3 regions of the Marinomonas vaga genome follow, and region 1 is predicted to be linked to each of the others. Evidence: predicted binding sites of a transcription regulator. Region 1 holds the regulator's gene; each other region holds the start of a gene.

Region 1 (3,285 bases):
GCTCGAGCATGCAGACCAAGCTTATTAATTATCTCTATAGATTGCTCTAGCATGCTGTGTCCTTACGTTAATGGTTCGAATGCGTTCTGCAGGTCACCATTATTAGTTTGAGCGCGGAGAGTGTCCAGTTTCTCGCTTGATTGAGCCAACTCAGCAATCTGTGCCAAGGTCGCTAGATGGTCATCACATTGGTGTGGCGGCACAATTAAAGCAAAGATTAAGTCAACGGGCTTGCGATCAATGGAATCAAAGTCAATGGGGGTATCCAAAGACATTAATACTATGGTGGCATGGCTGGCTTGTTCTAGGCGGCAATGGGGGATGGCGATGCCATTTCCGATGCCTGTGCTTCCAAGTTTCTCTCGGCCGAGTAATGCATCGTACACTTCTTCAGCATTACAGTGTAAGCGTGAGCTGATGGCTTCTGATATTTGCTCAAGAAGGCGCTTTTTGCTTGTGGTGCTTTCTTTCGCAAAGACTAATTCTGGCTTCACTAAGTTTTTGACGGACATGTTAAAAACCTTTAAATGAGACGTTTACGTTCGTTAGATGGTGGAATATTCATCGCTTCGCGGTATTTCGCAACAGTTCTTCGGGCAACTTGGATACCTTGGTCAGCTAAAATAGTTGCGAGTTTGTTGTCGCTAAGCGGTTTTTTGGCTGGTTCATCTGCAACCAGCTTCTTAATCATGGCCCGTATGGCTGTTGACGAGCACTCGCCACCGGATGCTGTGTTCACATGGCTTGAGAAAAAGTATTTCAGCTCAAATATGCCTCGGGGTGTATGCATGTACTTTTGTGTCGTCACTCGAGATATGGTTGACTCGTGCATTCCTACTTCTTCTGCGACATCATGCAACACCATAGGTTTCATGGCTTCCTCACCAATTTCGAAGAATTCCACTTGGCGAGAGACGATGCAGCTGGCAACTTTCAGTAAGGTCTCGTTACGGCTTTGCAGGCTTTTTAAAAACCACTTGGCTTCTTGTAAAGAGTTACGGATATAAGACACATCATCATTGGACTTCGATGTGGCTAGCATTGCAGAGTAAGTTTCATTAATTTTTACGGGCGGTAGGGCATCATTGTTAAGTTCAACCTGCCATACACCCTTATGCTTTTTAACACTTACGTCCGGGATTACGTAGTCAGTATCACTGGTATCAACGAGGGATCCAGGGCGTGGGTTAAGCTGTTGGATTAAACCGATGACTTCTTTTAAGGCGTCTTCTTTGAGCTTGGTTTTGCGTGTTAGTTGAGTGTAGTCTCTGTTGCCTAACAGTCCAAGGTGTTGATCCACAACTAGATGGGTGCTGCGATAGAGAGGATGATCTTTGTAAGCTTCCAATTGTACTAATAGACATTCCCGTAAATCTTGAGAACACACGCCCACGGGGTCAAAGCGTTGCAACCGGTGTTGAACGGCTTCTACTTCATCGAATTCTAAATCTTCCAGTTCCTTTGTTAGTCCTGTGAAAATTTCTTCAAGGGTCGCTGAAAGGTAGCCGTCTGGCTGTACGCTGTCTATGATGGCGTAAGCGATCTCAATATCCTTATCGGACATGTGAGTCAGATTGAGTTGCCAGATTAGGTGGTCTTGAATGTCTTCTGATAGTGCATTTCGACTGTCTAGATCTTGTTCGCCCTCGAAGGCTGGGCTGTCAGACGCCGCTGCTGAGTTCTGGTAGGTGTCATCCCAGTTACTATCAATGGAAAGTTCATTTGGGATGCTTTCCGTCCATTCTGACTCGACACGGGAGTCCTCTGAAGACTCTTGGTTGGAGTCAATGTTCTCTACTGTCGAAGCCGCTTCGGCAACTTTTGCCTCAGCGTCATGGTTGAAGTTTTCTTCCTCGTCTAACTCTAGTAAAGGATTGGACTCCAAGAAGTCATGTATTTCTTGTTGTAGGTCGAGCGTTGACAGCTGCAGCAATTTGATTGCTTGCTGTAGCTGAGGTGTCATTGTTAACTGCTGACCGATTTTAAGTTGCAAAGACTGCTTCATAGCGCAACTCTTTTAAAATTAGAATTTTGGAATGAGTTATGCATACTACTCCCTTTTGATGGGAAAAATAAGGGGCTTACAGGCGGAAGTCGTCGCCCAGATAAATTTTCTTGACTTGCTCATTGTTTATTATGGTCTCAGCGGAGCCAGAGGCAATAATATGCCCATTGCCTACAATGTATGCTTTGTCACAGATATCTAGGGTCTCTCGCACATTGTGGTCTGTAATAAGTACGCCGATACCGCTATTTTGCAAGTGGCGGATGATTTGCTTGATGTCACCTACTGAAATAGGGTCGACGCCAGCAAAGGGTTCGTCAAGCAGGATAAACTTAGGGTTCATGGCCAATGCTCGAGCGATCTCAACTCGGCGTCGTTCGCCACCTGATAACGCCATACCTAAATTTTTACGGATGTGCGTGACATGAAACTCTTCTAGTAAGCTTTCTAGCTTTTCTTTACGCTCAGCTTTCGATAGCTCCTTGCGCGTCTCTAAGATAGCAGAGATATTATCTTCTACGCTCATCTTTCGAAATATTGAAGCCTCTTGAGGCAAATAGCCGACCCCTTTTTGAGCGCGAGTATGCATGGCATCTTGGGTGATGTCTTCCCCATCAATATATATGCCCCCTTGGTCGTTGGTGACCATGCCGACAATCATGTAAAAACAAGTGGTCTTTCCTGCACCATTTGGCCCCAGTAGGCCCACGGCTTGCCCCGTGCTCACGTCAAGAGAAACGTCTTTTACTACTTGTCTTTTCTTGTAGCTTTTTGCGAGGTGCTTCGCTTCTAAAATAGCCATGCTGTTTATCCTTGATGCTACTGCTCGGTGGCTGGCTGTAGGGTCATGTTTACGCGGCCTGAACCACGATTCTCGGCGTTAAAAACATCGGTCTCCATGTAGTAATGTATGTAATCCGCCGCGATTTCGTTGTCACCACGTTTTAGGAAGCCGTTTTTATGAATTTCTAGCTCACCCGCTGAGGTGTCGTAATCAAGAGTGTTTCCTGTTGCTTTAAGCAGTGTGCCAGCTTCATCAAGTACTTGTGAGAATTCCGATGGAGTTCCTGTTGCATGGAGAGACTGAAAAGCACTCGTGGCAGTGTTGGTATTTATGATTAAGCTTTCAGCCACGATCCGAATGCTGCCTTGGGTTGCGATAACATTACCCTTATAGGTTGCAACGCCACTTTTTTGATCAAAGGTGGCCTTGTCTGCCTCTACGCTGATCGGTTGAGATTGATCATCAGGTAGTGCATAGGCAGGCACTGAAAGTATTA
Region 2 (3,285 bases), 180 kb from region 1:
ACTGCAGGATCGTGAGTTCATCGCTGCCATCCAAGAAGGCCGCGCACCAAACTCTTGTGTGACTCAAGCTATCGATGCAATGGAAACACTGCACAAACTTGAACTTTGCCTAGAAGATTAAGTTCCGATATTTTCTATAAAAAGCAGGGCCTAGGTCCTGCTTTTTTGTCTATTTAAATTGTGTACGAGGCGCAACATGGCTGATAAACACTCCCTTTTTCTAGATCCCAAAATCGGCTTGGGCTGTATGAACCTTTCCCACGCATACGGCGTGCCCGTCGAAGAAGACGAGGCCATTAAGGCGCTGCATGCTGCATTTGATATGGGATACCGTCATTTTGACACCGCAACCTTATATGGTGGTGGCCGCAATGAAAGCCTTGTGGGCAAAGCATTAAGCTCTCGTCGTAACGAGTTCTTTCTTGCCAGCAAATGTGGCATGGCGAACGTGGACGGCAAGAAAGAGATTAACGGCCGTCCAGAGAACCTAAAAAAGCAATGTGAAGCAAGTCTAAAGCGCCTAAACACAGATCATATCGATTTGTATTACCTTCATCGCAAAGACCCTGACGTAGCCATTGAAGAGAGCGTTGGTGCTTTAGGCGATCTAGTCAAAGAAGGTAAAATTGGTGCCATTGCCTTATCCGAAGTCTCTGCCGAGACCCTACGTAAAGCCCATCAAGAACACGCCATTGCTGCGTTGCAATCGGAATATTCTTTATGGACACGTAACCCTGAGATTGCATGCCTTGAAGCCACTAAAGACCTAGGGATCACCTTTGTCGCCTTCAGTCCTGTTGCTCGAGGTTATTTAACCGGCGCAGTAAAAGATCGCTCAGATCTGACACAAGGCGATATTCGCTTAAACATGCCACGCTTTGACGACGAACATTACGCACGGAACCTAGCATTATTGAAAGACTATGAGGCACTTGCTAAAAAATGGGGCTACTCCCCTGCTCAGCTAGCCTTAAGCTGGGTGTTGTCACAAGGAGAGCACGTGGTAGCCATCCCAGGAACACGTTTTGTCTCCCATATGGAAGAAAACTTGTCAGCAAGCAGTTTAAAACTTGCAGGGGATCAAGTGGCGGAGCTGAATGAGTTGATCAATCAGAACACTGTTAGCGGTCCTCGTTACAATGCCGCTCAACAGAAAGAAATTGATACGGAAGAGTTCTAACATTTTCCTTAAACAGAAGGCCGCTATGTTTTAGCGGCTTTTTTTTGCTTGGGCCAAACCTGCCTTCTTCTCATACTTGTAGCCTGTTTACTTCCCATGCTTTCCCTCTTAATTAACCATCTACTGAATCAGCGCATCTATCAGTCATTGGATTCTGAGCCAAAATAGCAATACACCGTCTAACAGCATGACTATATCGGTGCACGGACTCCTCTCATTTTTAATGACTTAATATTTCCCATCAAACACCTTGTATAGTTTGTACTAAACATAGGATGGGTATTTTGGTCATATTGCCAAAACCCCTAATCATTAACGCTTTTATCAATAACTGGTTCGCATGTTGCTTATTACAACTCAGTGAGTATCAATAAGATGCATAAGGAGAGCCACATGAGCCAATCTGATTATCCGTTATCTGAAGTACCGCAAAACGCACGCCGAGGCTTATTACCTATGGCATTCGTGCTACTGGGATTTACTTTTTTTACAGCCACCATGTGGGCTGGAGGGACATTAGGGACTGCTTTTTCCTTCTCAGAACTCTTGCTGGTGATTTTAATCGGTAATTTCCTACTGGGAGCTTACGCATCCGCTCTGGCATACATTGCCTACAAAAGTGGTTTAAACAGCGTTCTCATGGGGCGTTATTGTTTTGGCGAAGTTGGCAGTAAATTATCCGACTTTGTTTTAGGTTTTACTCAGATTGGCTGGTATGCCTGGGGGACGGCAACCCTGGCTATTGTGCTTGTTAAAGTTACGGGTATGAGTGAAAGCTGGCAAACACCTCTAATGATTTTGTTTGGCATGGCATTTTGCCTTACCGCAATGGTGGGTTTTAAAGGCATGGATATCCTGTCCCGCGTCGCGGTTCCATTGATGCTGATCTTCATTTTAATCAGTCTATATACGGGTTTGATTGATGTGGGCGGCATGACAGGGCTCCTCAATATAGAAACCACAGAGAGCCTTGGCTTCACCGCTGCCATCACCATAGTCATTGGCACCTTTATCAGTGGCGGCACCCAAGCCACGAACTGGAGTCGCTTTGCAAGCAGCGGCAAGGTTGCCGTGATCGCTACTATGACTGCCTTTTTCGTTGGGAATGGCCTAATGGTACTTACTGGCGCATTGGGCACGCTTATTTACCAGCAAGCAGATATCGTTGACGTGTTGCTGGCTCAAGGCTTTATGGTGTTAGCGGTTCTCATGTTATTTATGAACATCTGGACCACCCAAGACAACACTATTTATAACTTCGCAGTGGCAGGCTGCAATCTACTTCGTACCGATAAGCGTCGAACAGTGACAGTGGTCGGAGCTGCCATTGGTACCCTGTTGGCAGTATTTGGAATGTACAACTTCTTGATTCCATTTTTAGTGTTACTTGGCACCTTTATCCCACCTATTGGCGGCATCATTATGACGGATTTTTGGATGCGCCATAAAGGGCAATACCCTAGCCTTGGGGAAGCCAAGCTACCAGCCTTCCATTGGCCAGGAATCATTGCTTATATGATCGCCTCCGCCGCTGCATACGCTTCTCCTTTCATGCCACCTGTTGTTGGGGTATTTAGCGCTATCCTAGTCTACGGTGCTTTCACCCTAATTATGCAAAACCAACCAAAGGCAGCCGTTACCCAATTATGAGCATCAGTTGTGCCGATATCCCTAAACTCCCCGGCCTAGAGAGCATTAGCTTTCGGGCTGGGCTTACCGGAGGTCAGCGTATTGTGCGCTGGCCTTACGTTGCAGAAAACGAGTCCATTCAAGAATGGGTCAGCGGAGGTGAATTAGTATTTGTCACCGGCATTAATCACACCCGTGATGAATCAAATCTCTGCCAACTTGTGCGTGAAGCCTCTGAGAGTCAGGTTGCAGGCTTGGTGATATTGACCGGCCCTGAATTCATTCAAAAAATCCCTAAATCAGTTTTAGAGCTGGCAAATAAACTACAGGTGCCCTTATTTGAACAGCCCTATGATTTAAAAATGGTCATAGTCACGGAAATCATCAGTAACGCCATTGTCCAAGATAACCTATTGGGCAAATCCATTCGCTTATTTTTGAGCAAGCTCATTAACGGTTTCCAGCAAGCGCCAGAA
Region 3 (3,285 bases), 1.5 Mb from region 1:
CAACAGAGCGTATTGCACCTGAGGCCACCAGTGAATTGACCATTGAAACTAACTTGAACTCTGAAGCGGATGACATTCCTGCGTATGTTTCTTCTACGTTTGATCCATCTGATCCAGATACTTACACCTACACTCAAACTCAGAATGTGACAGATACGGCGGGTGATCAGCATGTGGTGACCTTGTACTATGCGAAATCTGAGTCGCCAAATACTTACCAGGTATACGCAACCGTTGATGGTGATACCACAGATGCGGCGGGTAATGATTGGTTATCTGACTACTTTGTGACCTTCGATGATGAAGCAGGTACAACAAACGGTAGTGGCAGTTACGAAGCCATTTATTCAGGCACTACTGAGCCTGATGTGGGTGACCTAAGTACTTTTGTTAACTTGGCGATCAATGGTGTGGACGAAGATGGTGATACCGTGGCCTTAACATTGGACCCATCGGTAAATGGTACCTTAACGACTCCAGCAAGCTATGCGCGTCGTGACTTTGATCCAACGGATCCTGAGACCTACACCTACGGTAACACGAATACAGTTTACGATGCTCTGGGTGAGTCCCATACCATTGGTTACTACTTTATCAAGCAAGGTGAAGATAATACTTGGGAAATTAAGATTACGGTTGATGGAGAGACCACTAACGCTAATGGCGATCCATTCCTAGAAGAAGATACCAATGTGACCTTTGATTCTGAAGGTAACATCTCTGGTACTTATGTGGGTTACTCTCCATACGCGGTAGCAAACCCAACCCAATTGAGTATTACTGGATGGGATCCAACCGATGCGTTTGCAGAGCTGGAAATTGACTTGGGGGCTTCTACTCAGTACGCCCTGACAAGCTCGGATACCTTTAGTCAAAATGGTTTTGCGGCAGGTGAGTTGCAGGGTGTGAGTTTTGATGACAATGGTTTCTTGATTGCCAGCTACACTAACCAACAAACGGCAGTACTTGGGCAAATCGCTCTAGCTGCTTTTGATAACGTGGATGGTTTAACGCCAGCAGGTGATACGGCGTGGGTGGCAAGCTCTGACTCTGGAGCGGCAAATGTCGGCAAGCCGAATACGGGGACCTTTGGCAGTATTCAAGGGGGCGCGTTAGAGGAATCGAACGTAGACTTGACGGAAGAGCTGGTGGCCTTGATTGAGGCTCAGCGTAACTATCAGGCTAACAGTAAGACGCTAGAGACCGAGAATACCGTGACACAGACGATTATTAACCTTCGTTAATCGCTAAAAATATTGGATTTAAAAGCCCAGCTTATGCTGGGCTTTTTTGTGTTTGCTGTGTGGTTTGAAGTTGGCACGCTATTTGTTTATAGAAAGGTTAACGACAGTATTTTTATTAAGGGTGATGTATGGATAGAGCATTGTATTTAGCCATGTCTGGGGGGACTCAAGTCATGGATGCTCAAGGTATTCACGCCAATAACTTAGCGAACGTTGCGACCACAGGGTTTAGAGCGGATTTCGAGCAAGCTCGTTCTATGCAGGTAAACGGTCAGCACTATCCATCACGTGTTTACGCTATGACGGAAAACCCAGGTACTCGTTATGATTTAGGGGCGTTACAACAAACCGGACGAGACATGGATATCGCCATCCAAGGCGATGGTTTTATTGCAACCCTTGATGGCTTAGGGCGTGAGGTGTATTCCCGCGCTGGGGATCTTCAGCTGACGGCTGCGGGCCAGCTTGTGACAGGCACAGGTTTGCCTGTGATGGGAATTGATGGTCCTATTTTTTTGCCGCCTCTAGACTCACTTTCTATTAGCGAAGACGGCATGATTTCTATCATTCCTCAGGGTGGCGATGGCACTCAAATTACCGCATTGAATCGACTGAAGCTGGTGTCTGCGGAGCCAGAGCAATTGGTGAAGGATTCCGATGGCCTGCTGCGTACTCGTAATGGCGAAGAGTTGCCTCAAGACAATAATGTAAGGGTGTTATCTGGGTTCCTTGAAAGCAGTAATGTGAATGCGGTGGAAGAGATGACACAGATTATGGCGCTCGCCCGTCGTTTCGAAATGAATATCAAGGTAATGGATACGGTTCGCACCAACGAAGATGCGTCCGCTAGGATTTTACAGCGTAATGCCTAATAGGGATTACGACAGCTTTTTTGTAAGGGGATAATTATGCATTCTGCACTATGGGTCGCTAAGACTGGTTTGTCTGCTATGGACAGACAGTTGTCTGTGATTTCAAACAACCTTGCCAACGTTTCTACCACCGCTTTCAAGAAAGATCGTGCGGTATTTGAAAATCTGATGTATCAAACTTTGCGTGCGCCAGGTGGCTTGTCTGCTCAAAACACTGAGTTGCCTTCTGGTTTGCAGATCGGTGCGGGTGTGCGTGTAACAGGGACGCAAAAAAACTTTTCTGAAGGGGATTACAATGTCACTGATCGTCAGCTTGATGTGGCGATCCAAGGGGCGGGCTTTTTTCAAATCCTGCAGCCAGATGGCTCTATTGCTTATACCCGTGACGGCTCATTTCAATTAAACAGTGATGGGGATATTGTGGATTCTAGCGGTATGTTGTTGGAACCGAATATTACGATTGATCCCGATGTCGTAGAGATCACTATTGGCGATGATGGTGTTGTCTCTGTGCTGCGTGCTGGTGAAACGGATACAGAAGAAGTGGGCGCGATTAACACGGTCAACTTTATTAACCCGGCAGGTCTTAATTTCTTGGGTGGCAACTTGTATCAGCAAACCACTGCCAGTGGTGATCCTATTGTGGGTGTGCCTGGGGAAGATGGGTTAGGTTCTGTGAGCCAGGGGATGCTGGAGGCGTCAAACGTTAACTCGATTGAAGAGTTGGTGAATATGATTACTACCCAGCGTGCCTATGAAATGAACTCCAAGGTCATTTCTACGGCAGATGGTATGTTGAGCTTTGTGAATCAGCAACTTTAAAGGTATTAGTTATGCGTTATCTTCTTGTTTTGTTGCCGTGTGTGTTAGTTGGGTGTGCTTCCGTAGAACAAACACCAGTTTCGGATGAGCCCTACTATGCGCCAGTGATACAGCCAACCATGCAGTATTCTCAAAATACCGAAGGCGGTATTTATCAAACGGGCATGGGAGATGTATTCTTTGGTGATAAAAAGGCAAGAAGAGTAGGGGATGTGCTAACTGTTACTTTGTCTGAAAGTACCAGTTCTACCAAATCCAACGCTGCGAATGTGACCAAGTCATCGTCATCCACTATTCAGAACCCAACGATTTTGGGCGTACCTATTGGTTTGGATACGGAACTTCCT

What was found. Region 1 encodes sigma-54, which starts transcription at its own class of promoters, with help from an activator protein. Its sites were predicted from a motif close to TGGCACNNNNNTTGCTNT; they were not measured.
Region 2: a site for sigma-54 is predicted at 1,513-1,530, ahead of codB (cytosine permease). Genes of this name have one in related genera too.
Region 3: a site for sigma-54 is predicted at 1,316-1,333, ahead of flgF (flagellar basal-body rod protein FlgF). Genes of this name have one in related genera too.

Annotation. Positions count from the first base shown of each region.
Region 1 covers NZ_AP043903.1:3,363,336-3,366,620, reverse strand. The annotation lists gene ACZ5DR_RS15915 (HPr family phosphocarrier protein) at 1-53, opposite strand, end outside; gene ACZ5DR_RS15910 (PTS sugar transporter subunit IIA) at 63-512, opposite strand; gene ACZ5DR_RS15905 (RNA polymerase factor sigma-54) at 524-2,005, opposite strand; gene lptB (LPS export ABC transporter ATP-binding protein) at 2,082-2,807, opposite strand; gene lptA (lipopolysaccharide transport periplasmic protein LptA) at 2,825-3,285, opposite strand, start outside.
Region 2 covers NZ_AP043903.1:3,180,142-3,183,426, forward strand. The annotation lists gene ACZ5DR_RS14870 (Gfo/Idh/MocA family oxidoreductase) at 1-121, shown strand, start outside; gene ACZ5DR_RS14875 (aldo/keto reductase) at 197-1,180, shown strand; gene codB (cytosine permease) at 1,574-2,830, shown strand; gene ACZ5DR_RS14885 (PucR family transcriptional regulator) at 2,827-3,285, shown strand, end outside.
Region 3 covers NZ_AP043903.1:1,823,694-1,826,978, forward strand. The annotation lists gene ACZ5DR_RS08430 (flagellar hook-basal body complex protein) at 1-1,244, shown strand, start outside; gene flgF (flagellar basal-body rod protein FlgF) at 1,373-2,116, shown strand; gene flgG (flagellar basal-body rod protein FlgG) at 2,153-2,938, shown strand; gene flgH (flagellar basal body L-ring protein FlgH) at 2,950-3,285, shown strand, end outside.